2 linked regions of the Pseudoduganella albidiflava genome follow. The protein of the gene in region 1 interacts with the protein of each later gene in a pairwise test. Links are inferred from orthologs where the notes say so. Each region holds a gene or a part of one and is shown on either strand. Other genes may lie near its edges. The genes, in order: EYF70_RS30725 and glmS.

The links.
Region 2: the proteins of EYF70_RS30725 (region 1) and glmS interact in binary tests that used the Escherichia coli proteins (3 or more experiments, as listed by UniProt). The link is inferred for Pseudoduganella albidiflava from one-to-one orthologs.

The regions. Positions count from the first base shown.
Region 1 is NZ_CP036401.1:7,373,448-7,389,340, forward strand. The notes cover bases 6,220-9,079. They hold EYF70_RS30725 (phosphatase PAP2 family protein), read right to left. Parts: upstream 8,329-9,079; coding sequence 7,111-8,328; downstream 6,220-7,110. Other genes in these bases: EYF70_RS30715 (bifunctional alpha/beta hydrolase/class I SAM-dependent methyltransferase), read left to right, coding at 6,220-6,567; EYF70_RS30720 (CDP-alcohol phosphatidyltransferase family protein), read right to left, coding at 6,518-7,135; EYF70_RS30730 (patatin-like phospholipase family protein), read left to right, coding at 8,347-9,079. Outside these bases: EYF70_RS30710 (phosphatidate cytidylyltransferase), read left to right, coding at 3,866-4,765; more of EYF70_RS30715, read left to right, coding at 4,762-6,219; more of EYF70_RS30730, read left to right, coding at 9,080-9,390; EYF70_RS30735 (SDR family NAD(P)-dependent oxidoreductase), read left to right, coding at 9,387-10,118; EYF70_RS30740 (acyloxyacyl hydrolase), read right to left, coding at 10,156-10,704; EYF70_RS30745 (NAD(P)-dependent oxidoreductase), read left to right, coding at 10,913-11,764; EYF70_RS30750 (M20 aminoacylase family protein), read right to left, coding at 11,774-12,967; EYF70_RS30755 (molybdopterin-containing oxidoreductase family protein), read left to right, coding at 13,155-15,230; EYF70_RS30760 (aminopeptidase), read left to right, coding at 15,240-15,893.
Region 2 is NZ_CP036401.1:6,922,874-6,938,901, reverse strand. What follows is about bases 8,790-11,784. They hold glmS (glutamine--fructose-6-phosphate transaminase (isomerizing)), read right to left. Parts: upstream 11,205-11,784; coding sequence 9,375-11,204; downstream 8,790-9,374. Other genes in these bases: EYF70_RS28795 (Lrp/AsnC family transcriptional regulator), read left to right, coding at 11,398-11,784; EYF70_RS28805 (eCIS core domain-containing protein), read right to left, coding at 8,790-8,838. Outside these bases: EYF70_RS28835 (response regulator transcription factor), read left to right, coding at 1-70; EYF70_RS28830 (sensor histidine kinase), read left to right, coding at 51-1,427; EYF70_RS28825 (hypothetical protein), read left to right, coding at 1,450-2,016; EYF70_RS28820 (PhoX family protein), read left to right, coding at 2,142-4,397; EYF70_RS28815 (DUF4148 domain-containing protein), read right to left, coding at 4,555-4,917; EYF70_RS28810 (DUF885 domain-containing protein), read left to right, coding at 5,310-7,127; more of EYF70_RS28805, read right to left, coding at 7,285-8,789; more of EYF70_RS28795, read left to right, coding at 11,785-11,862; EYF70_RS28790 (acyl carrier protein phosphodiesterase), read left to right, coding at 12,532-13,128; bifunctional UDP-N-acetylglucosamine diphosphorylase/glucosamine-1-phosphate N-acetyltransferase GlmU, read right to left, coding at 13,246-14,622; EYF70_RS28780 (DUF6279 family lipoprotein), read left to right, coding at 14,663-15,535; EYF70_RS28775 (DeoR/GlpR family DNA-binding transcription regulator), read right to left, coding at 15,540-16,028. UniProt on the Escherichia coli protein: Catalyzes the first step in hexosamine metabolism, converting fructose-6P into glucosamine-6P using glutamine as a nitrogen source.

The sequences.
Region 1 (15,893 bases):
ATGTAACGGGGCTAAGCCAGTCACCGAAGCTGCGGATATATTTCTCGTAATTTATTACTTGATCTATATGGTAGGAGAGCGTTCTGTAAGCCTGCGAAGGTGTCTTGTAAAGGATGCTGGAGGTATCAGAAGTGCGAATGCTGACATGAGTAGCGATAATGCGGGTGAAAAGCCCGCACGCCGTAAGCCCAAGGTTTCCTGTTCAACGTTCATCGGAGCAGGGTGAGTCGGCCCCTAAGGCGAGGCAGAGATGCGTAGCTGATGGGAAGCAGGTTAATATTCCTGCACCGTCGTATGATGCGATGGGGGGACGGATCGCGGAAGGTTGTCTGACTGTTGGAATAGTCAGTTTCTGGTTCATAGAAGGTGCTTAGGCAAATCCGGGCACGTAATTCAAGGGACTGGGACGAGCGCCCATGTGGCGCGAAGCAATCGGAAGTGGTTCCAAGAAAAGCCTCTAAGCTTCAGTCATACGAGACCGTACCGCAAACCGACACAGGTGGGCGAGATGAGTATTCTAAGGCGCTTGAGAGAACTCGGGAGAAGGAACTCGGCAAATTGGTACCGTAACTTCGGGAAAAGGTACGCCCCAGTAGCTTGACCACTTTACTGTGGAAGGGTGACAGGGTTGCAATAAAATGGTGGCTGCGACTGTTTAATAAAAACACAGCACTCTGCAAACACGAAAGTGGACGTATAGGGTGTGACGCCTGCCCGGTGCTGGAAGATTAAATGATGGGGTGCAAGCTCTTGATTGAAGTCCCAGTAAACGGCGGCCGTAACTATAACGGTCCTAAGGTAGCGAAATTCCTTGTCGGGTAAGTTCCGACCTGCACGAATGGCGTAACGATGGCCACACTGTCTCCTCCCGAGACTCAGCGAAGTTGAAGTGTTTGTGATGATGCAATCTACCCGCGGCTAGACGGAAAGACCCCATGAACCTTTACTGTAGCTTTGCATTGGACTTTGAACCAATCTGTGTAGGATAGGTGGGAGGCTTTGAAGCGGGGACGCCAGTTCTCGTGGAGCCAACCTTGAAATACCACCCTGGTTTGTTTGAGGTTCTAACCTTGGTCCGTTATCCGGATCGGGGACAGTGCATGGTAGGCAGTTTGACTGGGGCGGTCTCCTCCTAAAGTGTAACGGAGGAGTTCGAAGGTACGCTAGGTACGGTCGGACATCGTGCTAATAGTGCAATGGCATAAGCGTGCTTAACTGCGAGACCGACAAGTCGAGCAGGTACGAAAGTAGGACATAGTGATCCGGTGGTTCTGTATGGAAGGGCCATCGCTCAACGGATAAAAGGTACTCTGGGGATAACAGGCTGATTCCTCCCAAGAGTTCATATCGACGGGGGAGTTTGGCACCTCGATGTCGGCTCATCACATCCTGGGGCTGTAGCCGGTCCCAAGGGTATGGCTGTTCGCCATTTAAAGTGGTACGTGAGCTGGGTTTAAAACGTCGTGAGACAGTTTGGTCCCTATCTGCCGTGGGCGTTGGAAATTTGAAGGGGGCTGCTCCTAGTACGAGAGGACCGGAGTGGACGAACCTCTGGTGTACCGGTTGTCACGCCAGTGGCATTGCCGGGTAGCTAAGTTCGGAAGAGATAACCGCTGAAAGCATCTAAGCGGGAAACTTGCCTTGAGATGAGATTTCCCGGAGCCTTGAGCTCCTTGAAGGGTCGTTCGAGACCAGGACGTTGATAGGTCAGGTGTGGAAGTGCAGTAATGCATTAAGCTAACTGATACTAATTGCCCGTACGGCTTGTCCCTATAACCTTGACGGTTATGAATCAATGATGATTCCTCGCATTTACTCTTTGATGAGAGTTACCCTCGCTTTACTTCTTCCGGATTGAGCAGTGACGTTGCCCCACAGGGGACGGCACTGCGTACAAGTCATGCCTGATGACCATAGCAAGTCGGTCCCACCCCTTCCCATCCCGAACAGGACCGTGAAACGACTTTGCGCCGATGATAGTGCTGCAACCAGTGTGAAAGTAGGTTATCGTCAGGCTGTTATATAGAAAAACCCCCGTCCAGTGATCTGGCGGGGGTTTTTTGCTTTTCCGGAACATATTTCTCGTTGCCGAAAGCCGGGGACAGGCTCCGATTTCGCCGCGGAAGTACCAACGAAACCGGGGACAGGCTCCGATTTCGTCGCGAAACCTGCAATGAAACCGGTGACAGGTTCCGATTTCGAGAACCTTTCGAACATAATCGGAGCCTGTCACCGGTTTCCAGGAAGCTTTCGAAGAAAATCGGAGCCTGTGAAGTGACCCCAGGAAGTTGGACGGTTTGTTAGCTATGCTACTTGGAGCTGAGTTCTGTACTGCACAGGACTCAGCCCGTTCAACCTAAGCTTGATGCGCTTGTGATTGTAGTAGCGGATGTACTTCACCAGGCCTTTCTTCAGCTCCTCGATACTGGCAAATTTCTGCAGATGGAAGTACTCAGTCTTGAGTACGGCGAAGAAGCTCTCCATGGCAGCGTTATCGAGGCAATTTCCTTTGCGAGACATGCTCTGCACGACATTTTTATCCTCCAGCGCCTTCCGGTAAGCGGGCTTCCGATAGTGCCATCCCTGGTCTGAGTGAAGGATTGGCTTGTCGTCTTTGCCGAGCTTTCGCAGGGCTTTTTTAACCATGTTGGTAACCAAGCTCAGCACTGGCCGGGTGTTCGTCTCGAAGGCGATGATCTCGCCGTTGCACAGATCCATCACCGGCGAGAGATACAGTTTTTTGCCAGCGACATTGAACTCCGTGACATCAGTTACCCACTTCTCGTGCATGGCCGCAGCTTCAAAATCGCGGTCCAAGAGGTTATCTGCAGCTTCGCCCACTTCGCCTTTGTAAGAACGATACTTCTTCGGCCGCACCAGCGATTTCAAGCCGAGCTCGCTCATCAAACGCTGTACACGTTTGTGGTTAACCTTATGCCCGTCCTTGCGGATCTCAGCGGCCACACGGCGATAGCCATAGCGCCCGTGGTTGCCGTCGAAGACGCCCTGAACACGATTTTTTAAGGCCTCGTCACGATCGCCTAGCTTGGCCACTTGCTGCTGATAGTAGTAAGTGCTGCGCGCCAGGCCTGCTACTTCCAGCAAGCCATCCAAAGGGAAACGCTGCCTCAGTTCAGTGATTACTTTCGCTTTTTGCGCGCTATCGCACGCTGCTGCTTCTCTTCCTGAACCAAGGCATCCAGCTTTTTTAGGTAGGCGTTCTCCATCCGCAAGTAGTTCACTTCTTTGAGAAGCTCTTCAAGGGTCTTGGCCTCTTCATCGAGAGGCGTTTGCGGCGCGGGCGGCTGGGATGTGGGCATTTTCTTCGGTCTCTGGCGCGGTCGGGGACTGAGCGCATCTATACCGCCGCTATGATAGCAGCGCTCCCACTGGCCGATGCTGCCGGTGTGGCGCACGTTGAAAATCACGGCCGTCTCGAAACATGACAACTCATGTTTCCACATGTGCTGCAATATCGACAGCTTGCCCTCAGCGCTGTGCCTATGTTGCTTCTTCTCCAGGCCCCCCACGCCATGAGCGTCGTATAGCCTGACCCACAAATAGACCAGGCTAGGATCCACGCCCATCTCGTTGCCCAGACGAACGCATCCTAACGGGCCGGCCCGATATCGATCGACCACCTCTTGCTTGAACTGCACACTGTATTTCGCCATGAAAAACCCCAAAAGTTGGTGTCCAACTTTTAGGGTTCAGTTCACTGTCACCGGTTTTAATGCTCTTCGAAGTCCGGGGTACGCCGCTGATTCCTCCGCCGGGCAGTGCCCGGCCTCGCTCCTGATTGCCGACAACCGGTCTCACGCGTACGCTTACTATAATGAAGGGTTGTCATCCCATAAGCGTCGCCATGCTCCCGTTCCTTTCGTCCGGTTCACAAATCGGCATCGCCATGACCGCCCTGTATGGCTTGCTCGGCATTACTTCGCTGCTGGTGCAGCGGCTGGCCGCTCCCACCGGCAGCTTGCGCAACCAGGTCAACGCATGGTGGCGCATCTTCCCGGTCGTCACGATCGCATTGCTGCTGTACCCGCTTGGCCCGTGGTTGCTGGCAGGACTGATCTGCCTGCTGGCGGTGCGTGAACTGGCGCCGTATGCCGATGACCCGTCGTCGCATTTCCGCCGCAATGCCGCGCTCGCAGTCGGCGCGGCGACCACCCTTCACCTGCTCGTGCCCGCGGTGCTGCCGGTCGCCCTGCCGACGCTCATCGTTGCGCAATTCCTGTTCTTTCGCGCCCGGGCAGTCAAACCGTCACTCGTCTATCTTTTATTGTGGCTGACGATCGCGGCAGCGTGGTCGATCGTGCGGTTCATCGACATCCCGGCCGGCCCCGCTGCCAGCCTGGCATGGCTCTTTTACCTGTTCATCGTTACCGCCCTCAACGATATCGGCCAGTTCATCGGCGGCAAACTGTTCGGCAGCCACAGGATCGCGCCCACTATCAGCCCGAACAAGACATGGCAGGGCCTTGCCGGCGGCGTGGCCGTTTCGCAATTGCTGACCCTGGTCCTGGGCAGCTACCTCCAGCTTGGCTCACCCGCCAGGATGGCCGCGTACGCCTTGCTCCTGTCCGTTGGGGGCTTCGCCGGCGACCTGATGTTCTCCGCCGCGAAGCGCTATCTCGGCATCAAGGATTTTTCACAACTGATCCCCGGGCACGGCGGCATTCTCGACCGGATCGACAGCCTCGTCGTCACCGCGCCACTGCTGTACATTCTGGTCATTACCATGGAAGGCACAACCTCATGAAAAGCGAACATCCGGCAGCGTGGACCACTTCCGAAGCCGGCTTCGATGCCAGCGATGGCACCCGGCTGTTTTACCGCGCGTGGCAACCGAAAGCGCCGCGCAACGACGGCCCGCAGCGCGCCCTCGTGTTCCTGCACCGGGGCCACGAGCATTCGGGCCGGATCGCGCCCCTGGTCGAACAGTTCGGTTATGGGGATGACTGGGCTTTCGCCTACGACGCGCGTGGCCATGGCCATTCGCCGGGAGAACGGGGTGCGGCGCCCGGATTCGCCACGCTGGTCGATGACCTCGATGCTTTCGTCGCCCACATTGCGCAGCGCTACGGCATCGCGCGCGAAGACATGCTGGTCGTCGCGAACAGCGTCGGTGCGGTAGTGGCGGCCACGTGGCTGCATGACTATGCGCCGCGCATCCGCGGGCTGGTCATGGCCGCCGCCGCGTTCAAGATCAAGCTGTACGTGCCGCTGGCCAAGCCGGCGCTCCGGTTCGCGCGCCGCTTCAAGCCCGACCTGTTCGTCACCAGCTATATCCGCCCGGGGATGCTCACCCATTCGAAGCAGGAAGCCGATGCCTACGCGGCCGATCCCCTGATCGCCAAGAGCATCTCCGCCCAGATCCTGCTGGAGCTCGCCGATACCGCGGAGCGCATCGTGAAAGACGCGGCCGCGATCGACACTCCCGTCCTGATGCTGGCGGCGGATAAGGATTACGTTGTCCATGAGGGGCCGCAAAAGGCATTCTTCGAGCGGCTGTCCTCGCCGCTGAAACGCTATGTCCAGCTGCGCGACTGCTATCACGCCGTGCTCTATGAGCGCGACATGTCGGCGGCCCTGGCCGCATGCCGCGAGTTCATCGCCGCATGCTACGCACGCGAGCCGCTGCCGCCCACGCACTACCTCCAGGCGGACAGCGCGAGCGCCAGCGCCCGGGCCTACGCGGCACTGCAACGCAATGAATACGGCAATCCGCTCACCCGTGCGTCGTATGCCCTGCAGCGCCGAATGCTCAAGGCGCTCGGACCACTGAGCGACGGCATGCGCGTGGGGCTCACGCACGGCTTCGATTCCGGCGAGTCGCTGGACTATGTGTATCGCAACCAGGCTGGCGGGAAGTTGATGTTCGGCGCGGTGATGGACCGTGGCTATCTCGACGCGGTGGGCTGGCGCGGTATCCGCGTGCGCAAGGTGCAGCTGCAGCACCTGCTGGCACAGCGCATCGCCGCCCACCCGGCCGTGAACCCCGCCCAACCTCCGCTGCGTATCCTCGACATCGCGTCCGGTTCCGCGCGCTATGTGCTGGAAACCGTCAAGCGATTCCAGGACCGCCCTATCGAAGTCACGCTGTGCGACTATGCGCAGCACAACGTCGACCGCGCACGCGCGCTGGCCGCGAGCCTGCAGCTGCAGGCGAAAGTGGATTGCCGCCGGCGCGATGCGTTCGACAGCGCCAGCTATGCGGGCGAAGAGGGCACTTACGACATTGCCGTGGTATCCGGCCTGTATGAACTGTTCAGCGACAATGCCATGGTGCTGCGCTCGCTGGAAGGCGTCTTCGCCAGCCTGCGTCCGGGAGGGCACCTGATCTATACCGCGCAGCCGTGGCACCCGCAGCTGGAAATGATCGCCGGCACGCTGACGAACCACCGTGGCGAAGCGTGGCGCATGCGACCCCGCCCCCAGGCGGAAATGGATGCCCTGGTGCGCGTGGCCGGTGGCGAGAAGATCGCCACGCTGATCGGCGTGGAGGGCATCTTCACCGTGTCGGTGGCACGCAAAGCCGCAGCGCCTGGCGCAGCCGGTTGACGATCGTCAGCACACACAGCAGCAGGACCACGCACAGCAGGCCATTGCTCCAGGCGGGCGTCACGCCTGAGCCGATCAGCAGCGCGATCACGCCCAGGGCAAAGGCGCGGTCGCTCTTGCCCATCGGCCCGTCGAAACGGCGCGCCACGCCGATGCCCTGCGCCAGCACGCCGGCAAATTCGGCAAGCAGCGCCGCCACCACCACCCCGACCACCAGCGGGGCCGATATCCCGGCCGCCAGCGCGAACGGCAGATACAGGGCGGCGTCGGACACCTGGTCACCCATCTCGTTGAGCACCGCGCCCAGGCTGGTCTTGTTGCCGGTCGCGGTGGCGAGCATGCCATCGATGGCGTTCAGCGCCATCCGGAACAGCAGGAAGGCCGGCAAGCCATACCACAGGGCCGCGCTATCCGGGGCGGCGGCAAGCGCCGCGCCATAGGCGCAGGAGAGGAACATCGCCGCCAGCGTTACCTGGTTCGGCGTCACGCCGATGCGGGCGAGCGACGACAGCAATGGCCGCAGCAATTGCTGGAAGCGCGGTTTCAACTGGTAGATCGAGAAAGCCATCGGTGGTTTTTCCTTGCATAGAGACGGGCGATGAAACGGCTGCGACTGTAACCCATTGCGCAGTGAAGGAACACTGCGCGGCCGGGCCGGTGCTGCTCGGCCAGCAATGCCAGCACGGCGCGCACCTGCGACGGGCGCGGCGCATGCAGGTCGAGCAGCGGCGCATGGTGATAGCACGCGCCGCGCAAGGCCGCGGCTTCCGGCAGCTCCGGCGACAGGTCGATCACGCTGCAACCTTCCGGCAGGCGCCGCGCTTCCGCGGCGGACAGGCGCCGCCCGACGAACAGGCCTGGCGCCAGCTCGATGAACGCGGCGCGGCCGCGCTCGCGGTAGCGAACCAGCGCCCATGTGAGCAGATACCCGGCCAGGTAAGGCCAGTACAGCAGCCAAGCGGCCAGCGCATGGCGCCCACCGTCCTTGCGGAGAAAGCGCGCGTCGCGCCGGGCGTATGCCAGCGCCACCAGCAGCAGGCAAGCGGCGGCATACAGGGCGAGCCAGCTGCCCAGCACGAACCAGCCGGCATGCAGCGTGATGCCGGCCGCGATCGTGTAGTAAAAGGCGACCGTCGAACGACGGGTCGCGCCGGGGCGCACGAGCCAGGCCACGGCCGCGCCCAGCGCCAGTCCCCCCAGCACGTCGGCCGCATGGTGCTGCCAGGTGAACAGCGTGCTCGCGGCCACCAGCATCAGCCACGCCGCCAGCGCGAGGCGCCGCCAGCCCCCCGCCAGCGGCCGCAACGCCAGCCAGAACAGCAGGCAGTAAGCCACGTGCAGCGAAGGCAGCTGGTTGTAGGGCTGGTCCACGATATCGAGAAACCCGTAGGCCGCGGCCAGGAACGGGTTGTCGAGGGCAGGGCGTGCCGAAGTAAAGCGGGCCGGATAGACAGCGAACACCAGTGCCGCCGTCACCGTTGCCAGCAGCATGCGCCGGCTCGCCACGCGCAGTTCCTCCGCGCTGCGCACGAGCAGGAAGACCAGCACGAAAAACAGCGAGGAACTGGCATAGGGAACGATCATCCACGGCCAGAACGGCACGGCGGCATCGAGCGGCAGCGCCACGCTGTGCTGCGCCGGCAGGCGCGCGGCAATCGTATGGCTGAGCGGGTAGCACAGGCCGAACACCAGCCAGTTGCCCAGCAGGTGGACGGCGCGTGCCCGCGCCGATGGCGCCTTGCCTTGTCGTGGTAATCGCATTTGGGCATTATGCAGGGCATGGAGAAAACGCATCAATACGCGCGTTGCCTGGTCCTGGCCGGTGGCGGTTTCCGCTTCGGCTATTACCTCGGCATCCACGCGGCAGCCGAGGACACCGGCCATGCGCCGGACCTGCTGCTGGCAACGTGCGGAGGCGCCGTGGCGGCGGCCACCATCGCGCGCCTGCCCGATGCGGCGGCGCGCAAGGAATGGCTGGCGTCGCGGCAAGTGCACGCATTCCTCGCTAGCCTGCAATCGACCGCGCGCGCGGCACCGTTGCCGATGCTGGCCGGCGCGGCGCGGCGCTGGATGCGCCGGTCTTCCGTGCCGCTCATCCCCGACCTGTTCGACGACTACCTGTTCGAGCTGCCTGCCGGCTTGCCCTTGCCCCCCGCATCCGGGCAGGCGGCGCCCGCGGTGGCGATCGTCGGCGGCAAGCTGCTGTTCAACCGTGAAGAGGTGGGCCAGCCGCGCGGCGGCCGCGCGCTGTTCGCGGAAACCGTGTTCGGCGATGCCCGCGTGGCCGCCTTGGCCAGCGGCACTCCCGCCGCCGCGGCCGACCCGCGCTGGAGCGACGGCGCCATCGCACCCGTCCTGCAAGTGGACAGCGCGATGCCGCTGGAGGACGCGGTCCGCACCTCGCTGTCGGACATGTTTTACTTCCGCTGCCACCAGCATGGGGCCAGCCACTACACCGGCGGCGTGATCGACCTGTTCCCGATCGAGCTGGCGCGGCGCCTGGCCGCCAGCGTGGCGATGGAACGCAAGGGCCGGCCGGATCCCTGGCTGGTGGCGCCGGCATGGCGGGCGGTGCTGGGCATCGATGGCGATGCGCGGCTGCGCGCGGTGCACGGGCAGGCCGCGGACGTGTGGATCGATACGCAGGACATGGCGCAAGCGCTGCGCGGCCACGGCTTGAAGAAGCGGGTCCGCTGGCGGGAGAACCGCTTCCGCCTGATCGCGCCCGCCAGCTACGACGATTACCGCGCCCAGGTCGAAGCCCAGTGGCAGTACGGCTACCGGAAAGGGCACGCGGCCTACACGGGGCGGCAGCTGCCATGAAAAGGATCATGATCATCGGCGGCACGCGCGGCATCGGCCTGGCGCTGGCCGAACACTATGCCGGGCAGGGCGCCACGCTGGCCCTGTGCGGACGCGATACCTCGCGCCTGGACGGGCACCCGCTTGCAGGTCATCCGCAAGTGCGGATCGAGGCCGTGGACATCACCGACCGCGCGGCGCTCGAACGCGCCATCGGCGCTTTCAACCCGGTCGACCTGCTGGTCGTTACCGCCGGCCAGTACACCGACGCGGCAGGCATCGCCGCCGATCCGGAAGCCACGCTGCCGGTGCTCGCCACCAACGTCGGCGGCCTGTACGATGCGTTCGACATCGCCGCCCGGCACATGCGGCGTCAAGGCCATGGGCACCTGGCCGCCGTTGCCTCCATCGCCGGCCTGTTGCAGGACTATCCGGGTGCCTCGCTGTACAGCGCCAGCAAGCGCGCCGCGATCGCGATCTGCGATACCTTCCGCAAGGCGCTGGAACCGTTCGGCATCGCCGTCACCGTCATCGTGCCCGGTTATGTCGACACCGCCCGCCTGCGCGAACTGAACGGCGGCGACGCTCGCCGCAAGCCGTTCCTGCAAACCGAAGCGCAAGCCGTGCGGCGCATCGTGGCGGCCATCGCGCGGCGCGAGGCATGCTGCGTCTTCCCGTGGCAGCTGCACCTGCAGGTCAGGCTGTTCAACCTGCTGCCAGGGTTCCTGCAACGCCTGCGCCAAAAATAAAGCCCGCCGAGGCGGGCTTCTTCCGGGCGGTTCCGGATCAGAACCGGTAAGCCAGCTTCACCACGCCGTAATCGACGCCGCTGTTCGGCTTCTTGATGCTGCCGTTCGAGAAGTGCTGCATCTTCACCGCAACTTCCCAGTTCTTGTTGAACACATAGCCGATGCCGATGTGGTCGCCGAACTGGAATGCCGTCGACAGGCGGTCATCGTTGTTGTTATAGGTTTCGGACATCAAGTGCGCGCCGATGCCGATTTCGGCATAGAAGCCCAGCTTGTTCTTGTTCTCGAAGCGGAATACCGGCGTGAAGCCGATATCGACGATGTGCTGCTTGTCGCCCGGGACGTTCTTGTACTGGCGGCCTTGCCAGTAACCGGCGCTGGCATCCCAGTAGCCGGTCAGGTGCGTGTTGCCGGAGTCGAACCAGCTCCAGTTCGGGTTCCAGTCCTTGGTCACGCCCACGCGTGCCATGCGGATTTTCGAAGCGGTGGCGGCTTCGCCATACACGCCGTCGATCAGTTGGCCATCGGCCGCGAAGGCGGCATGGGCCGCCATCAGTGCGGCCACGGCCGCGATTGTTTTTTTCATGTGCCTGTTCTCTCAAGTGACATGCTGTATCCGTAGCGATACGGCAATCCAAATATTGTAGCGGGCTCGGCGGATTTAAGCTGAAGGGCACCTAAAGGGTAGAATCGACGCCATCTTGCTAGATAAATACGCAACGACATGGAGCGATAATAAAGTGGCATTCTTTACGAAAATAACTTTTCTTGGTATCGGCTTGATGGGAGAGCCGATGGTCCGCCGGTTGCTGCACGCCGGCTTACCCGTCAGCGCGTGGAATCGTACCTTCAGCAAGGCAGAACGCCTCGCACCGGAGGGCGCCATGGCCGTGCCGCACCTGGCCGATGCCGTGCGCGACGCGGATATCGTCATTTCCATGCTGGAAGCCGGCCCGGTGGTCGGTACCGTCATCGATGACGCATTGGCCGCACTGCGCCAGGGCACGCTGTGGATCGACATGAGTTCCACCCGCCAGTCCGAAGCGCAGCAATTCCATGCCCGCCTGGTGGCGGCCGGCTGCCGCTTCGTCGATGCGCCCGTATCAGGCGGCGTCGGCGGAGCCCAGGCGGGAACGCTGGCGATCATGGCCGGCGGCGCCGAGGCGGACATCGAATACGCCCGTCCGGTCTTCGAAGCGATGGGCCGTGTCACCCGGGTCGGCCCGGCCGGCGCGGGCCAGGTCTCGAAGCTGTGCAACCAGCTGATAGTGGGCGGCACGATCAATATCGTCGCGGAAGCGTTATTGCTGGCCCAGGCGGCGGGCGCCGATCCCGCCGCCGTGCGCGCGGCAATCCGGGGCGGCTTCGCCGAAAGCCGCATCCTGGAAGTGCATGGCCAGCGCATGCTGGACCGTAATTTCCTGCCGGGCGGCCAGGTCGCCACGCAACTGAAAGACCAGCACAACATCCTGGCCGCGGCGGCGGCGGCCGGCATCGCGCTGCCGGTCACCAGCCTGGTGACGGAGCGCTACGAATCGATCGGGGACGAGTATCCGCAAGCGGACCATGCGGCCGCGCTGCTGGCGCTGGAGCGCCTGAATCCGGGCCAGCGCGTGGGCGACGCGCCGGACCAGTTGCCGGCCTGAGCCCGGTTACTAGCGCAGCGGTAACGCCGTTTCCACCAGCCGCACCCAGAAGCTGGCACCAACTGGCAGCAGGTTGTCGTTGAAGTCGTAGCTGCCGTTGTGCAGCACGCATGGCCCCAGGCCGTGGCCGCCGGTGCGGTGATCGCCGTCGCCGTTGCCGATGAAAATGTAGCAGCCGGGCTTTTCCTGCAGGAAGAAGGCGAAGTCCTCGGCACCCATCGTCGGCTCGGCATCGGCATCCACGTTCTGTTCGCCCACCACGGCCTTCATCACCTCGACGGCGAAGGCGGTTTCCTTCTCGTGGTTCACCAGCGGCGGATAGTTGCGCTTGAACGCGAAATCCACTTCCGCCTCGAATGCGCCGGCAATGCCCTCGGCCAGCGTGCGCATGCGTTGCTCGACCAGGTCCAGCACCGGCGTGGTGAAGGTGCGCACGGTGCCCACCAGCTGCGCCGTGTCGGGAATCACGTTGGTGGCGCTGCCGGCATGGATCTGCGTGATCGACAGCACGGCCGTATCCAGCGGACTCTTGTTGCGCGTGATGATGGTCTGCCATGCCTGGGCGATCTGCACGGCGATCATCACCGGGTCGATGCCCTTGTGCGGCTGGGCCGCGTGCGCGCCCTTGCCGCGCACCGTCACGTGGAATTCGTTCGACGACGCCATCATCGGCCCCGTGCACACATTCATCGTGCCGGCCGCATAGCCGGGCCAGTTGTGCATGCCGTAGATGGCTTCCATCGGGAAGCGTTCGAACAGGCCATCCTCGATCATCTTGCGGGCGCCGGCGCCGCCTTCCTCGGCCGGCTGGAACACGAGATACACCGTGCCGTCGAAATCGCGCTGCCGCGCCAGGTGGTAGGCCGCGCCCAGCAGCATCGCCGTGTGGCCGTCATGGCCGCAGGCGTGCATCTTGCCGGGGTGGCGCGAGGCGTGCGGGAAGGTGTTCACTTCCTGCATCGGCAACGCATCCATGTCGGCGCGCAGGCCGATCGCGCGGTCGGAGGTGCCGTTCTTGATGATGCCCACCAGGCCCGTCACGCCAAGGCCCCGCACCACGGGAATGCCCCATTCGCCCAGTTTCGCGGCCACCACGTCGGCGGTGCGCACTTCCTCGTAGGAGAGTTCGGGATGGGCATGCAGGTCGCGGCGGATGTCCTGCAGCTCGGACTGAAATGCAATGATCGGTTCTACAAGTTTCATCTGGCTCTCCAGTTATTCTCTGCCGCCCCGGATAGGGGCGCGTACGCCAAACACGCCGGTAACATGCCAATGAGCGAAGGAACATTGTAGCCTTTGTAACGGCTTCGCGGCCACCCGCGCGGCGGGCCCGCAAGAGCGCCCGGATGGTTTACGATAGCGGATTGTTCCTCTCCGTTTCATCGCCGCCATGACCGCCACCCAAGTGCGCGCAGCCTGCCCGCACGACTGCCCCGATACCTGCGCCATCCTCGTCACCGTCGAAAACGGCGTCGCCACCGAGATCAAGGGCGATCCCGATCACCCGACCACGGCCGGCGTGCTGTGCACCAAGGTGTCCCGCTATGCCGAGCGCACCTACTCGCCGGACCGCCTGCTGTACCCGCTGCGCCGTGTCGGCAAAAAGGGCGAGGGCAAGTTCGAGCGCATCAGCTGGGATACCGCGCTCGACGAGATCGCCGCGCGCCTGAAGCCGCTGGCGGACAGCGCGCCGGAAGCCATCCTGCCGTACAGCTACTGCGGCACGATGGGCCTGCTGCAGGGCGAATCCATGTCGTCGCGCTTCTTCCACCAGCTGGGTGCCTCGCTGCTGGACCGCACGATCTGCGCGATGGCCGGGGCCACCGGCTACAAGTACACGATCGGCGGTTCGATCGGCACCGATCTCGAACACTTCCAGGATGCCAGGCTGATCCTGATCTGGGGCGGCAACCCGATCGCCTCGAACCTGCACTTCTGGATGCGCGCGCAGGAAGCCAAGCGGCGCGGCGCGAAGCTGGTGGCGATCGATCCCTACCGCTCGCTGACGGCCGAGAAGTGCCACCTGCACATCGCGCCGATGCCGGGCACGGATGCCGCGCTGGCGCTGGGCATGATGCACGTGCTGGTCGCCGAAAACCTGGTCGACGACGACTACATCACGCAGTACACGCTGGGCTACGAGCAACTGAAGGAGCGCGCCGCCGAGTGGACGCCGGCGCGCACGGCCGCCACCTGCGGCATTCCGGAAGAACAGGTGCTGGAGCTGGCGCGCCTGTACGGCCAGACTGCAAAGGCCGGCGAGCCCGTGGCGATCCGCGTCAACTATGGCGTGCAGCGCGTGCGCGGCGGTGGCATGGCGGTACGGAACATCGCCTGCCTGCCAGCCCTGGTGGGCGCGTGGCGGCACGCCGCGGGCGGCATCCAGCTGTCGACGTCCGGATCGTTCCCCACCAACAAGCCCGCGCTGCAGCGCCCGGACCTGCTGAAGAAGCTGCCCCGCACGATCAACATGACGACCATCGGGGACGACCTGCTGCGCCCCGCGTCGCCGGCGTTCGGCCCGCGCGTGGACGCCGTCATCGTCTACAACTCGAACCCGGTGGCGGTGGCGCCGGACTCGTCGAAAGTGCAGGCGGGATTCGCGCGCGAAGACCTGTTCACGGTGGTGCTGGAACAGTTCCAGACCGATACCGTCGACTACGCCGACATCGTGCTGCCGGCCACCACGCAGCTGGAGCACGCCGATGCGCACCTGGCTTACGGCCACCTGTACATGATGGCCAACAATCCGGCCATCGCGCCGCTGGGCGAAGCAAAACCGAACACGGAAATCTTCCGGCTGCTGGCTGCCCGCATGGGCTTTACCAATCCGTGCTTCGCGGAGACGGATGATGAACTGGCATCCAATGCCTTCCGCAAGGATGATGCAAGAGCCATTCATTTCGACTGGGATGCGTTGAAGAAGAAGGGCTGGCAAAAGCTGGCCATGCCGGATGCGCCATTTGCCTATGGCAAATTCCCCACACCTTCGGGCAAATGCGAATTCTTTTCGGCAGCGATGCAGGCGGATGGCCTGGAGCCCCTGCCGACCTACATCGAAAACTATGAATCGGCGGCATCTACCCCCGATCTTGCAGCAAAATACCCGCTGGCGATGATATCTCCGCCGGCACGCAACTTCCTGAACTCCACCTTTGTCAATGTGCAAAGCCTGCGTGCGACGGAAGGCGAGCCGCAGCTCGACATCCATCCTGACGATGCGATAACACGTGCCATCAACCACGGCGATATGGTGCGCATCTTCAACGATCGTGGCTCGTTCGTATGCAAGGCCCGGGTCACGGAAAAGGCCCGCAAGGGGCTCGTGGTGGGCCTGTCAATCTGGTGGAAAAAGCTTGCGCGCGATGGCAAGAATGCCAATGAGGTGACCAGCCAGCGCCTGACCGACATGGGCCGCGCGCCGACTTTTTACGATACACTGGTTCAAGTCGAACGTGTCTCATGAGTAGGAAGCATGCGCAAGATTGCCCGTTTAAACATACGTGCCAGGTACCTCGTGGCAGGGCTTTCGTGCGCCGCCTTGCTGGCCGGTTGCGCCCAGGTCAAGTATTACTTCCAGGCGGCGCAAGGCCAGTATTCGCTCTGGTCCGATTCGCGCCCCATCGATGACTGGCTGGGCGATCCCAACACCGAACCGAAACTGCGTGCACGGCTGGAAAAGGCTGTCACGATCCGCAAGTTCGCCGTGCGCGAACTGGGCTTGCCCGACAACGCCAGCTACAAGCAATACGCGGCCCTGAACCGCCCCTTCGTGGTGTGGAACGTGGTCGCGACACCGGAACTTTCCCTGCGTCCCATCCAGTGGTGTTTCCCGATCGCCGGCTGCGTGGCGTACCGCGGCTATTACAGCAAGGACGACGCGCAGGCGTATGCGGAAGAACTGCGCAAGGAAGGCGACGACGTGCAGGTCGGCGGCGTGCCTGCCTATTCCACGCTGGGCTGGTTCAGCGATCCGCTGCTGTCCACCTTCATCAATTATTCGGACGCCGAACTGGCCCGCATGGTGTTCCATGAACTGGCCCACCAGGTGGTCTACGTTCCCGGCGATTCGCGCTTCAATGAAGCCTTCGCCTCGGCCGTCGAGGAAGCGGGCGTCGACCGCTGGCTG
Region 2 (16,028 bases), 450 kb from region 1 along the record:
GCTCAAGCTGGGCGCGCCGCTCGACCTGGTGGTACGGCGGGGCGTGGGCTATGCACTGGCCGGGCGCTAGGCTGGCGGCGATGCGGCGCTCGCTGGCCGGCCGGCTGCTCAGCGGCATCCTGCTGGCGGTGGGCGGCACCGCCATCGCCTTCGGCCTGCTGTTCCAGTGGATCGTGCTGAACAATTCATCGCTGATGGTGAAGGATGGCCTGGTGGGCCAGGGCGAAGAAATCCTCGACAACCTGCGCACTGGGCCGGACGGCAAGCTGCAGGTACGCATGCATGAACCCATGCAGACGGGCTACGACGCCTTCTACCGCAACCTCAAGTACCGGGTGCTCGACGCGCACGGCGCAGTGCTGGTGAGTTCCGAGCGGGACGGCCGGCCGCTGATGGCGTTCGCCGCCGCCGATGCCACGCGCTTCAGCCACAGCGACGAAGGCGGCGTGGCCCTGTCGGTCGCCACCATCCCGGCCACCCATGAAGGACAGCGCATCTATATCCAGACCGGGCGCAGCGACCGCTTCGCCGACCTGGCCATCGAGGCGATCACGCCGGCCGTATTCCAGAGCGCGGCGCTGGTGACGATCCTGGCCGTGCTGTCCCTGTCGGTGGTGCTGGTCTGGCTGACGCGGCGTGCCCTGCGCCCGGTGCGGGCCATCTCCATCGAAGCATCGCGCATTTCTCCCGACAGCATGGAACGGCGCCTGCCCACCGCGGGCCTGCCGGAAGAAATCGCGCCGCTGGTGAACGCCTTCAATGCGGCCCTCGACCGGGTGCAGGAGGGATACCGCAGCCAGCAGCGCTTCATTGCCAACGCCGCCCACGAACTGAAGACGCCACTGGCCGTGCTGCGCGCCGAGATCGAACTCGATGGCCATCGCGGCCATGAACGCTACCTGCGCGATATCGACCTGATGGCCCGCATCGTCCAGCAACTGCTGCAGCTGACCGAAGCGGCGGAGCGCTCCAGCTACGCGTTCCGGCCTGTCGACGTGGTGCAGATCGCCCGCGAGGTCTGCGATTTCCTGGCGCCGCTGGCGGCATCTTCCCGGATCGTGCTGGCACTGGACGGAGACGCGGATTGCGTGCTCGCGGCGGATCCTGGCGCGCTGTTCGGCATGCTCAGGAACCTGGTGGAAAATGCGCTGCGCTATTCCCCGCCGGGCGGCATCGTGACGGTGGAAGTGGCCGCCGGCCGCCTGCAGGTGAGCGACCAGGGCCCGGGCGTGGCGCCGCAAGAGGTGGCCTTCCTGTTCGAGCGCTTCTGGCGCAGCCAGGCGCGCCAGACCGATGGGGCCGGGCTGGGCCTGGCGATCGTGGCCGAAGTGGCACGCAACCATGGGTGGAACGTGCGCTACCGGCCGAACCTGCCGGCCGGGGCGGTGTTCGTTGTCGGATTCAATGAGGACGGATCGGCCCCATGATTTTCCTGCTACGCTAGCCGCCATGCACATCGGCCAACATCCCACGCATACCCTCGAATTGCGCGTACGCGAACTGCCGCAACTGTTCAATTCACTGGATCCCACTCCCTTCCTCAATCGGGACCTGGATCGCTCCTGCGAGGCCTATATCGAGAACTGGGCGTTGCCCCTGCCGTTCGACAGCCGCCTGCAACTTGTCATCCATGTCGAGCAGCCTGTCTCGGCCGCGGAAGCAGGCGAATTGCTGGCCGATGCCATCCACAATCACTACGGCTACAAGATCGAACTGGTGCGCGGAGAACTGGGCCAATTGCTGAGCCAGGGCCGCGCCAGCCTGGCGATCGGCCTTGTCTTCGTCGCGGCCTGCCTCACCGCTGGCGAGCTGATCTCCGGTGCATTCCCCGGACACGCCGCGAAGATTGCACGGGAAAGCCTGACCATCATCGGCTGGGTGGCCATGTGGCGACCCGTGCAGATCTTCCTCTACGACTGGTGGCCGTTGAAACGCCGCATCCGGACGCTGGAAAACCTGCGCTTTGCGCGGGTATCGGTGCTGCCTGGCCAAGGTACCGGCACGGCTGCCGGCTAGATCGGACCACCACCGGCAACTGTTCGCCGCGCTGTCATCATTCGGTCATCAAGCGGTCACGAGAGGGTCATTTATCGACATTAAAATCTTGTCGTTTTGCAACCCACCAGGCATAGGACCCAGCAATGAACAAGCCGAACGACTTGACGCCCGCAGTGATCGCGGCGGACGACACCGACAGCACTTCGTCGAATCACTTCAACGCCGTGCTCAGCGCACGCCTGAGCCGGCGCAACATGCTGCGCGGCGGGTTTGCCACGGCAGCCACCGCGGTCCTCGGTGGCATGGGCCTGGCCGGCTGCGGCGGTTCGGACGACGATCCCGTGATGCCGCCCACCACCAGCCCGACGCCGCCTGCCCCGGCGCCGGCTGAAAAACTGCTGGGCTTTGCCGCCGTGCCGAAGAGCCTGGCGGACAGCGTCAGCGTGCCGGCCGGCTATACCGCCACCGTGCTGTACGCGCTGGGCGATCCGCTCCGCGCCAGCACCCCGGCCTACAAGAACGACGGCACCGACGCCGATTTCGACAACCGCGCCGGCGACCACCACGACGGCATGGAATTCTTCGCGCTGTCCGCCACCGGCACGCCATCGACCACCGCGTCGGACCGCGGCGTGCTCGCCATGAACCACGAGGCGACCACCGACGAAAAACTGTCGTCCCACTTCCTGCACGCGAACGGCGGCACCACCAGCCTGCCGCGCCCGGCCGCCGAAGTGGACAAGGAAGTCGCCGTCCACGGCATCAGCGTGGTCGAAGTGAAGAAGACCGGCACCACCTGGGCCACGGTCACCGATTCCACGTTCAACCGCCGCATCACGCCGCTGACGGACGTGGAAATCGGCGGCCCGGCACGCGGCAGCGCGCTGCTGGTCACCAAGTACTCGCCGGATGGCACGCGCACGCGCGGTACCCTGAACAACTGCGGCAACGGCCGCACGCCGTGGGGCACCTACCTGTCGGGCGAAGAGAACTGGTCCGGCTACTTCGCGCGCTCGGCCACCGACGATGCCGCCCGCGACGCCAAGAGCGTGGCTTCGCTGCGCCGCTATGGCCGCAACCAGGGCGCCACGTCGCGCCACGGCTGGGAAACCGCCGGCACGGACGACAAGTACCAGCGCTGGGACATCAGCAAGAAGGGCGCTTCGGCCAACGGCAGCGACGACTACCGCAACGAGATGAATGGCCAGGGCTACATCATCGAAGTCGATGCCTACGACAAGACCAAGCCGGCCAAGAAGCGCAGCGCGCTGGGCCGCTTCGCGCATGAAAGCGCCGCGTTCGGCATCGCCACCGCCGGCCAGCCTCTGGCCGTCTACATGGGCGACGATTCGCGCAACGAATACATCTACAAGTTCGTTTCGGCCGCCGCCTGGGCCGCCGCCGACGCCACCCCGACGGACCGCATCGCCACCGGCGACAAGTACCTCGATTCGGGCAAGCTGTATGTCGCCAAGCTGAACGCCGACGGTACCGGCCAGTGGATCGAACTGTCGATGGACAATCCGCAGATCAAGGCGTACGCCGCCTACCAGTTCGCCGACCTGGCCGATGTGGTGGTCAACGCGCGCCTGGCGGCCGATGCCGTGGGCGCGACCAGGATGGACCGCCCGGAGTGGTGCTCGGTCAACCCGGCCAACGGCGAGATCTACTACACGCTGACGAACAACTCGAACCGCAACGTCAATCCGAGCGGCTCGTCGCAACTGGCACCGGATGCGGCCAACCCGCGCGCCTACACCGACATGAAGGGCAGCAGCGCGCAGAACGGCAATCCGAACGGCCACATCATCCGCTTCAAGGAAGGCACCGGCGCCGGCGCGGCCACCACCTTCCAGTGGGATGTGTACCTGTTCGGCGCCGAGAGCGGCGCGGATGCGACGAAGATCAACCTGTCGTCGCTGACCGCCGACCAGGACTTCTCCAGCCCGGACGGCCTGGCGTTCCTGAAGAGCACCGGCATCTGCTGGATCCAGACCGACGATGGCGCCTACACCGACGTGACGAACTGCATGATGCTGGCCGCCCTGCCGGGCCAGGTGGGCGACGGCGCCAAGACCACGCTGACGTACGACAAGGCCGACGGCAGCAAGCTGGCTGTGGATACCTTCGTGGGCAAGAAGGCGACTCCGGACACGCTGAAGCGCTTCCTGGTCGGCCCGGTGGGGTCGGAAATCACCGGCATCACGGAAACCCCGGACGGCAAGGCGCTGTTCGTCAACATCCAGCACCCGGGCGAAAGCACGTCGCTGGCCAATATCGCCGATCCGACCAAGTACACCAGCCAGTGGCCGAGCAACGCCGGCTACGGCCCGGGCAAGCGTCCCCGTTCGGCAACCATCGTCATCACGAAGAACGACGGCGGCCGTATCGGTACCTGATCGCCCCACGGCGTGAACGAAAAAGCCGGCGCTTGCCGGCTTTTTTTCGTTCGATGTCGTGCTTCGGGGCGCTCGTTCGCCGCCCGCTCAAATGAAGCCCGCGTTCGCGGCGGCCATTGTTGCCAGGACAGGCGCCGCTCACCGCGGCGCCGGCCGGTCAGTTGAAGACGCTGTACGAATCAGGATTCACGGCGCGGTAGGCAACCAGTTCAGCGCGCACCTCGGCGCGGGTCTTGCCTTGCGCGCCGGTGTCGATCGGCTGCGCCGGATATTGTTCCCCATGGACCAGTTCGCCACGCTGCCGGGCGATCAGCACCTCCGCTTTCACTTGTTCGCGTGTCTTGGTGGAGACGGTCTCGAACGTGTTTCCTGCGTATTGTTCGCCATAAGTCGCGTAGCCTGCGGCGGCATTGCGCTCGGCAACGATCTCGACACGGGTAATGCTGGCGCCTTCATGGGCCGACACGGCGGCGGAAGCGGACAAGGCGATGGTAGCGACGATGGCGGCGATGGTTTTCATGGTACGGCTCCTTGAAATGATTGGTGTAAGTTCGTCTCCTCGCCTTTTAAGTAGCCAGCAATTACATAGCACACTACTTATTTGACGCTTGCCGGGTTTGGCGGAAGACCAGTGAACGCACTTTACATCGCGCACGATCAAATAGCTAGCTAAATATCACTATGGATGCGATAGCGTTTTCTGGCGCGATGGACCGGCTTGGGCGCATTGGGTGAAAAGCAGGCCCCTGTTGCCGCACCGCGACAGGGGCGCGCTGGTAGATCAAATTCCTGAAAACCAATGGACGAAGCAAACTTGTTGGTTTGTAATGGTTCGATAGTCACGTCGACATCGATTGATACCTGGACATCCTCCAGCGATGCATCCCATTGTTACCACGGCCAAAAACCACCATGACTTCAATAAAACGCCTCGGCCTGATCACCGCAACCGCTTTCCTGGCATGCAGTGCGACGCCACTGCTCGGCGCCAGCCCGACATCGGCAGCACAGGCTGCGCAATCAGCAAAGAGCGCGACGGCGACGCAACGCATGGCGAAGCTGGCCGCCGACTATTACCAGTTCAACGGCCGGTTCGAACCGCTCTATGCCACCTATGCAGGAGATAACCGTTTCGATGACGAGCTTGGACTGAGCATCGCGCCTGCCGAGCGAGCCCGGCGCCATGCCGCCTATCGCGGATTTGCCACGCGGCTCAAGGCCATCGCACCCTCCCAGCTCAGCTCAGCAGACCAGATCAGCCACGAGATCATGGCGTACGAAATCCAGACGGTGCTGGACATGGCGTCGTTTCCGGATCACCTGATGCCGATAAACCAGATGGGCGCGATTCCGATGGAACTCGCCATGGTGGCGGATGGGAAGGGCGCGCTTCCGTTGGCGACACCGAAGCACTACGACAATTTGTTGCGTCGGCTGGTCCAGCTCACGCCATGGATCGACCAGGCCATCGCCAATATGCGCGCAGGAATCGAGGCCGGTGTCGTCCTGCCAAAGCCGCTGATCGTCTCGACACTGCCGCAGTACCGCGACCTTGCCACGACCGACATCGAAAAGAATCCGTTCTATGCCGGCATCAAGAACCTGCCGGATAACTTTTCGGCGGCCGAGAAAGCCAGGATCACGAAAGCGTACCAAAGCGAGATCACCAACCGGCTCCAGCCGGCACTCGCCAGGCTGGCAGCTTTCATGGAGAAGGAATACCTGCCGGCAGGACGTTCCACATCCGGCCTCTCCGACCTGCCGAATGGCGCAAAGTGGTACCAGCAGAATATCGCTTTTGCCACCACGACCCGGCTGACGCCGGACGAGATCCATGCGATGGGACTGGCCGAGGTGGCGCGCATCCAGCAGCAGTTCGCTGTGGTGGGTCCGAAGATGGGTTACCAGGGACCAGCTGCCGAACTACCGAAATGGGTAGCGGGCCAGTCCCGATACAGGCCGTTCAAGAATGACCAGGAAATCCTCGAGGTGTATCGAAAGCTCGACGTGGCCGTGGCATCGAAATTGCCTGCCTTGTTTACGCTGGTACCCAAGTCGCCATTGGAGCAGCGCCTGGAGCCCGAACTGACGCGGGCAACAGCGTCCGATCATTACACGGGACCGAGCACCGACGGAAAACGTCCAGGCATTTTCTGGTCTGTCGTGAATGACGCGAAGGAATACGACCGCACCAAGATGACCAGCCTGTACCTGCACGAGGGCAGGCCTGGTCACCACTTCCAGGTCGCCCTTCAGGTGGAAACACCCTTGCCGGACTTCCGCCGCTTCGGCGGCAATAACGCCTTTGCGGAAGGTTGGGCACTGTACGCGGAAACCCTGGGCAGCGAAATGGGCCTGTACGAAGAACCCGACCAGTATTTCGGGCACCTCAACAGTGAGCTGCTGCGCGCGGCACGCCTCGTGGTGGACACGGGTTTGCACGCGAAAGGGTGGAGCCGCGAACGGGCGATCGACTACCTGAAGGAAGTGAACGGTTACACGGACCAGGTTGCCAAGAGCGCCATCGAACGCTACATGGCGTTGCCCGCGCAGGCGCTCGGCTACAAGGTGGGTTCACTGAAGATCCAGGCGTTGCGCAAGCGTGCCGAGGAAGCCTTCGGCAAGCGCTTCTCGCTTCCTGCCTTTCACGCCGTCGTGATTGGCGACGGTTCGCTTCCTCTTGCCGTGCTGGAGCGTAAGGTGGAGCGCTGGATAGCAGAGGCCAAGTGAATGATGGTTTTCGCGATGGGCGACTTTTGACGGCGTAGTCGCCCAGGGCAGGCAGCGGGTTACTGCTCTATGGCCCGCTGCCGTTGTGGCTCATTTTCAGTTTGTGGCGCACTCATCGTTTCGCCACACCGCGTATCAGCTGACTATCGCTTATAAATCACAACGCTCCTTTGATCGTCGTCCAGAATTTGCCAGCATGGAACTCGGCTACCGTCCAGAAAGGCCCATCGAGCATCGGTGCACCGATCTGGGATGAGCTGGCAAAATCGAGGCCGTCGAATGACTGGCAAGTTCCGTTGACAAACAATGGCGCGCTGCATTTGGGGCGAACCGATTTTGTTGTCGTGGTCACGTTTGCGCCTGTCCGCAAATAGTGGGATGCGAAATCCGTTCCCCACGCCTGCGAGTCGCAGCCAACCGAGCGGACCGCTGCGTTGCGGGTGAACCAGCAACGTCGGGGAAACAGGCCGGCGTTCGCCAGCGGGTAAGTTGGCGGCGGTTCTTCAGGATTGAATCCCGCCGGCGCAAAATTGCCGGCGCCACCCCACATCGAGCCACCCCCGGCGTGCCCGAAAATTACCATGTCGGCGATTGGGGAAGCCCCGCCGTTGGAAGTAAGTTCGAGATCCACATCGGGCTCGGTGCTCGACACGCTGCCCGGATAAAACAGTGCAGCAAGGTTTGCATGGTTAGGCTCGGCAGTGGCGTCGAACAGATGGATGCTTAACGTTGAACCCGTGGTCGCAGTCAGGTTCGAGATATCGAACTGGTCGCCTTTGTTGATGTAGAGCTCATATCGCGCGTTGAAATTGGCCGGTGGCGCGGCCAGGGTCGCCGCACGCATGCTGACCGGCCGAATGCATTTCCAGTCGTTGAAATGGGCGCCGGCCTTTTTCGCCAGGCCACCCAGGGTATCGGTGTCGCTATCCGACGTGGCCGTGTCGCCGTCGGTTTTCCAGCGGCGCAGCACCGGGAGTGCATCCCGCGACACGATATCGCGGACCGCCCCGGCACCCAGGACCGCTGAACCCGGGGCAGGCATCAGTTGCGCTGTCACCCGGTCGGCTTCGTGCTCTGCCTGGTCCCCGGCGCGGCCGAGCATGATGTTCCCCGGCGTGGGGCCTGCGCCAGCCTGCTGAACCACATGCGTCAATTCGTGCGCCAGCAGGCGGGCGCCGTGCGCGGTACCCGGCGCAAACTGGCCTGCGTTGAAGACGATATTCCGGCCAACCGTGTAGGCGTGGGCGGAAACGGCCCGGGCCGATTCCGCCGCGTGGCGATCCGTATGCACCCGGACATGGCCGAAGTCATGGCCAAAGCCTGCCTCCATGCGGGCCCGCGTGGCAGTGTCCAGCGACTGGCCCGGCGCGCGCAGCACGCTGGCGACGCTGGCAGCGGCGTCGGCCTGGCCCGGCGCAACCGTTCCGGATGAAGGGCGGCCATGCGGTGCCACGGGCATGGGCGACGTGGCGATACGCGGTTGACGAAATACATGAACGGGCGCCGCGCTGGCTGGCCGTTGCGCGCCCACGACACCGATGGCAAGGCTGGATCTGGCCTGGCAGCGGGGACACGAACCGCCGCATGCACACGAATGCGGTGGCGCCGGGATGCGTTCAGGTTGAGTGACAGGTGCTGGGGCCGCGTGGCGCTGTACGAGAGGACCGCCGGTACGGCCGCCCGATGATTTTTTCTGTTCCAGTGCCAGCATGACATGCTCCTCTTCATTGAAGGAACCAGCCCGACGGTGGCCCGCATTGCCGGACCTTGGTGCGGCGATGTTAGCACGCGCGGCAGGGGGAGGTGGTGGTGGCGGGATCGGAGGGGTGCTGCAGGCCGGATGCGCCGGGCGAGGTTGGCGTGTGCCCGGCTGGCGTGTCCTCTACATCCGTGTGCTGAGGGGGCAAGAAGGCAGGTGGCCGCCAGCAGCGCAGATGGACTGGGTTCAGCAGTTCAACAATGAGGCGGCGCAGGTCGCGTAACGTGCCGGCGCATCAGAGGGTTCATGTATGTGTGGGGCGAAAAACACGGCGCTGAGTTGCTCGGGCCGTGTCCCGATCCGCAAACAATAAGCTGGTCGGAGTAACGGCCGCTTCCCGCAGCCGGAAGCGGCCAGTCGCAGCGTTCACTGTACATGGGCATCCCTGTTGCCGCCACCCTTGGGCTGGTGGCTGGCAAGGCCCGCTCCGACCAACCTGATTCCGCCCCGACCAACCGTATTCGCGCTAGTCACAGCGGAAACCGCCCTTACTCCACCGTCACCGATTTCGCCAGGTTCCGCGGCTTGTCCACATCCGTGCCCCGTGCCAGCGCGGTGTGATACGCCAGCAGCTGCAACGACACCACGTGCAGGATCGGCGACAGGCAGCCGTAGTGTTCCGGCATGCGGATCACGTGCACGCCTTCGCCAGAGGTGATGCGCGAATCGACGTCGGCGAACACGTACAGCTGGCCGCCGCGGGCACGCACTTCCTGCATGTTCGATTTCAGCTTCTCGATCAGCGCATCGTTCGGGGCGATCGTCACCACCGGCATCTCTTCCGTCACCAGCGCCAGCGGGCCGTGCTTCAGTTCACCGGCCGGGTAGGCTTCGGCATGGATGTACGAAATTTCCTTCAGCTTCAGGGCGCCTTCCAGGGCGATCGGGTAGTGCATGCCGCGGCCCAGGAACAGCGCGTTTTCCTTGCGGGCGAAATCCTCGGCCCAAGCAATGATCTGCGGTTCCAGCGCCAGCACGGCGGAGATCGCCGAAGGCAGGTGGCGCATGTCCTTCAGGTGCGCGGCTTCTTCTTCGTCGGTGAGGCGGCCATTGACTTGCGCCAGCGACAGCGTCAGCAGGAACAGGGCGGACAGCTGCGTGGTGAAGGCCTTGGTGGACGCCACGCCCACTTCGACGCCGGCGCGGGTGATGTACGCCAGCTTGCACTCGCGCACCATCGCGCTGGTGGCCACGTTGCAGATCGTCAGCGTGTTTTCCATGCCCAGCGAGCGGGCATGCTTCAGCGCGGCGATCGTGTCGGCCGTTTCGCCGGACTGGGAAATCGTCACCACCAGCGTGGACGGATTCGGCACGCTGTCGCGGTAGCGGTATTCGCTGGCGATTTCCACGCTGACCGGCACCTTGGCGATCGATTCGATCCAGTACTTGGCCGTCAGGCCCGAGTAGTAGCTGGTGCCGCAGGCCAGGATCAGCACGCGGTCGATTTCCTTGAAGACCTTGTGGGCGCCGTCGCCGAACAGCTCGGGCATGATGCCGGTCACGCCTTCCAGCGTATCGCCCACCACGCGCGGCTGCTCGAAGATTTCCTTCTGCATGTAGTGGCGGTACGGGCCCAGTTCCGCGGCGCCGGTGTGCGCGTGCACGGTTTTCACTTCACGCTCCACCTGCTTGCCGTTCACGTCGACGATCCAGGCGCGGCCCAGTTGCAGGTCAACCACGTCGCCTTCTTCCAGGTAGATGATCTGGTCGGTGGTGCCGGCCAGCGCCATTGCGTCCGATGCGACGAAGTTCTCGCCCTTGCCAAGGCCGACGATCAGCGGCGAGCCTTGGCGCGCAGCCACCACGCGGTGCGGTTCTTCGCGGGAGAACACGGCGATCGCATAGGCGCCATGCAGGCGCTTGACGGCCTGCTGCACGGTCTCGAACAGGTCGCCGGTGTACAGGTGATCGACCAGGTGGGCGATCACTTCGGTGTCGGTCTGGCTCTGGAACACGTAGCCCAGTGCCGTCAGCTCGGCGCGCAGTTCGTCGTGGTTTTCGATGATGCCGTTGTGGACCAGCGCGATGCGGGCGTTATCGGAATTGGGCGAGAAGTGCGGGTGGGCATTGTGCGAGGCCGGCGCGCCGTGCGTGGCCCAGCGGGTGTGGGCGATACCGGTGAAACCTTGCAGGCCGACTTCCTGCATCTGCTTTTCCAGTTCCGCCACGCGCGACGTGCTGCGCGAACGCTGCAGGCGGCCATCCGTGTGCAGCGCGACGCCACAGGAATCGTAGCCACGGTATTCCAGGCGCTTCAGGCCTTCGATCAGGATCGGGGTGATATTACGTTGCGCTACCGCGCCGACGATGCCGCACATGGTGACCTCTACAGTGAATGTTGATATGTCGACAATGGTAGTCCACTGGGATGGAAATATGCTTACTTATTATGTCGATATATGAAATAATATTTCGTCATTAACTAGTCATGAAATATTATTCCGTCCAAACCCGAATTCTGTTCTTATATTTCTCACGCAGCCTCTGGCATATCGATACAGAAAGGAAGACATGGAGATTTCACTGGATGAGCTGGACCGCCGCATCCTGAATGCGTTGCAGGAAGACGCCGCCATCACCAATGCGGAACTGGCGCAGGTCGTGCATGTGTCCGCCCCGACCTGCCTGCGCCGCGTCAAGGCGCTGCGCGATGCCGGCATCATCGAGCGCCAGGTGGCCATCGTGGCGCCCGACAAGGTAGGCTCGCGCTTGACGGCCATCGCCGAAGTCACGCTGGACGTGCAGGCGGCGGACAGGATGGCCGAGTTCGAGCTGCTGGTGGCGCAGGAAGCGGCGGTACTGCAGTGCTACCGGGTGTCGCCCGGACCCGATTTCGTGCTGGTCGTGCAGGTCGGCGACATGCCAGCCTATCACGCGCTGGCCCATCGCCTGTTCACGAGCCATGCCAATGTGCGCAACGTGAAGGCGTATTTCTCCACGTTCCGCAGCAAATTCGAGACCCGCATCGCCGTTTGACCGGCCGGCTTTATCCATGGTTATCCACCGCCATCCACAGGCTGCGCACGTGCTTGTCCACCGCCTTTTCCACTGCTGATACCCCGGTTATCTCCAGCTTATACAAGGTTATGCAGGCCCTTATACCGGCTTGATCACAAGGTTTTCCACAAAGTTTCCCACAGCCGTGTGCACCGGTCCTTGGCTGCCAGGCCATGGGGCGCGGCATTGCTGCAGCCGCGTGCACCCGTATGCCGGGCAAGGGCCCCAGGAATTTTCGGCTGTGCGTAAATGGGGTGGTTATTCCCCGACGCCCGGAGACCACGCCGCCACCTCCATCCTGGAGACACGACAGACGCTCGTCGTGCCAAATGAGCAGGCAAGGCAGCTTGCGGGAACGTTTGAAAGCCACCTGCCCACATGTTTTCCCAGGGCTTTTCCACAAACTTATCCAGCGCTGCCGCCACATCAAAAACACCGATTTACAAGCCATACAGGGCTATCCACGGCTTATCCCGGCCTTTTGCTCAGGCTTGCCCACAACCTTATCCCCATACGGGCATCGATAGCATGTTTACCGGCGATTCCAGCCTGCGTACGACATTGCACACTGGCTGCCCACCGGTTTTACCTGGGCTTGTGCACACGCTTGTCCACAGCGGGGCCGGGCGGCAGGGGCTAGAATGGCGCATGAATTACCTGGCCCACGTGTACCTGGCCCGGCATACCGATGCGGCGATGGTCGGCGCGATGCTGGGCGACTTCGTCAAGGCGAACGATGTCGCGGCGTACCCGCCCGAGATCGCGCGCGAAATCACGCTGCACCGTCATATCGACAGCTATACGGACAGCCATCCGGCCGTGCTGGCGTCGAAGGAATTGTTCGGCGAAGGCCGGCGCCGCTATGCGGGCATCGTGCTCGATGTGTTCTACGACCATGAATTGAGCCGGCACTGGCACCAGTGGTGCGACGTGCCGCGCGCGCTGCTGATCGCCCGCTTCTATGACGCGCTGGCGGCGCACGAGCCGATGCTGCCGCCGCGGCTGCGCGAGATGCTGCCCTACCTGGTGCGGCAAGACTGGCTGGGGGGTTACGCCACGTTCGATGGCGTGGAAGGGACGATCGCGCGGGTATCGCGCCGCCTGAGCCGCAATGGCGAATTGCTGCGCGACGGCGTGCAGGACCTGGTGCGGCACCGCGACGCCATCGCGGCAGGTTTCGAGCGCTTCTTCCCCGACCTGGTGCGGTTCGCGGAAGAGCGCAGGGCGCAACTGCTGCTTGCCTAGAACTGCTTGCCTGGAGCTGCTTGCCTAGAACTGCGTACTTATAGCTGCTTGCCTGGAGCTGCTTGCTTGGCGGCGTGCCTGGCCAATGACTGCCAGGCTGCCGTACCTGCCTGTTGCTTACTTCTTGGCCTTGACCGGACGCTGCCAGCCTTCGATCGTGACCTGCTTCGGCCGGGAAATCGTCAGCATGCCGGCCGGGGCGTTCTTCGTCAGCGTGGTACCGGCACCGATCGTGGCGCCGGCGCCCACCGTTACCGGGGCCACCAGCTGGCTGTCGCTGCCGATGAAGGCGTTGTCCTCGATGATGGTGCGGAACTTGTTGGCGCCGTCGTAATTGCAGGTGATGACGCCGGCACCGATGTTGACGCGCGAGCCCACTTCCGAGTCGCCCACGTAGGCCAGGTGGTTGGCCTTGCTGTGCGCGGCCACCTGGCTGTTCTTGATTTCAACGAAGTTGCCGACGTGGACATCCTCGCCCAGCGTGGTGCCGGGGCGCAGCCGCGCATAGGGCCCGATCAGCGATTTCGGGCCGACGGTGGCGCCCTCGATGTGGCAGAACGGCTTGATCTGCGCACCGGCTTCGATCGTCGCGTCGACGATCACGCTGTGCGCGCCGACCGTCACGCCATCGGCCAGCGTGACCTTGCCTTCGAAGACGCAACCGACATCGATCGTCACATCGCGGCCGCAAACCAGTTCGCCGCGGATATCGATGCGGGCCGGGTCCAGCACGGTCACGCCTTTTTCCAGCAGCGTGCGCGCCAGGTTGTTCTGGTGGATCCGTTCCAGCTCCGCCAGCTGCACCTTGCTGTTCACGCCCAGTACTTCCCATTCCGCGGACGGATGCGCGGACACGACCTCGACGCCATCGGCGACGGCGCGCGCCACGATGTCCGTCAGGTAGTACTCGCCTTGCGCGTTCTTGTTTTCCAGCGACGCCAGCCATTTTTTCAAGTGGCCGGTGGGGATGCACATGATGCCGGAATTGATTTCCTTGATGGCGCGCTCTTCTTCCGTTGCATCCTTTTCTTCGACAATGCGCACGATGCGATTATCCTCGCGAACGATGCGCCCCAGGCCGAACGGATTTTCCTGCACCACCGTGAGGATGCCCAGCTTGTCGGCACCGGCCGCATCGACCAGGCGCTGCAGCGAAGAAGTGGTGGTCAGCGGCACGTCGCCATACAGCACCAGCGTGGGTACCGCTTCATCCAGCACGGGCAGCGCCTGCATCACCGCATGGCCGGTGCCCAGTTGCGGTTCTTGCAGCGCCGCGGAGATTTCAACGCCGCCGCGTGCCTTCTGCTCCTCGAGAGCGGACAGCACCGTGGCGCCCCCATGCCCGTAAATCACACATAATTTAGCCGGGGCAAGGCCACGCGCCGTATCGATCACGTGCGCCAGCAACGGCTTGCCTGCCACCGGGTGCAGTACCTTGGGCAGGGCCGATTGCATGCGCTTGCCCATGCCGGCAGCGAGAATGACAACGTTCATAAGCTGAATTCGTTAAGTTAATAATATGTAAAAGTTTAACATGCAGACATCGTCCTACCGTACGTGGTTCCTGGTTGCCCTGCTGGCGCTTGTCGCGGCGTGCAGTTCACTGAAACTGGCCTATAACAATGGCGACACGCTGCTGTACTGGTGGCTGGACAACTATGTCGACTTCGATGACGAACAGAGCGACCAGGTCAAGAAGGACATCAACGACCTGTTCCGCTGGCACCGCAAGACCCAGTTGCAGGATTACGTGCACGTGCTGCAGCGCGCCCAGCAACAGTTGCGGGGCAATCCCACGCCGGCGGACCTGCGCGCCGACTATGACGATATCCGCGCCCGCACCCAGGCGCTGTTGCTGAAGGCGGCGCCGGACATCGCCGACCTGGCGCTGTCGCTGAAGCCCGAGCAGCTGGCGCAGATGGAAAAGAAGTTCGCCAAGAATAACGACAAGTTCCGCCGCGAGAACATGAAGGGCGATCGCGAAGACCAGAACGAATTCCGCTACAAGAAATCGATGGAGCAGTTCGAACTGTGGTTCGGCAGCTTCTCGCGCGAGCAGAAGGAGATCATCCGCAAGGCATCGGATGCGCGGCCACTCGATAACGCGATCTGGCTCGACGAACGCATGCGCCGCCAGCGCAACGTACTGGCCCTGGCGCGCCGGATCATGCAGGAAAAGCCTTCGCGAGAACAGGCAGTCGCGCAGATCCAGAGCCTGATCCGGGAAAGCTTCGCGCGCCTGGACAACTCCGAGCGCAAGGCCTTCTATGAAGCCAATACCAATGCATCGATCGGCCTGGTGCACACGGTGATCGGCATCGCCACGCCGGAGCAGAAAGCCCACGCGCAAAAACGCATGCAGGGCTGGATCAACGACTTCAATACCCTGGCGGCCGAAGTCAAGTGAGCGGTCACAGCACGCGAATCCCCAGGTCGCGATAAGGCGCCAGTTCGGCATCGGGCACCGGTCCGGCCGTGACGAGCGTATCGATGCGGCCCGCCTCGCACACCACGTACGAGGCGGCCGTGCCCAGTTTCTGCGGCGTTACCAGCGCCACCACGTGCTTCGATGCGTTGACGATGGCGCGCTTGACGGCCGCTTCCTCCGCATCGGCGACGGTCAGGCCAGCTGACGGGTGCAAGCCATAGGTGCCGATGAAGCAGACATCGGCCAGCAAGTGCCGATAGAAATCCACCGTTTCCGCGCCCAGGTTGACGCGGTACTGCGCGTGCACGCGGCCGCCGGCCATGCGTACCTCGATGGCCGGGTGATCGAGCAGCGCCAGCGCGGCCGGCAGGCTGTGCGTGGCCACCGTCAGCTTGCCCATGGCGGGCAACTGGCGCGCCAGCCATCCCGCCGTGGTGCCGCCATCGAGAATGACCAGCTGCCCCTCGGCCAC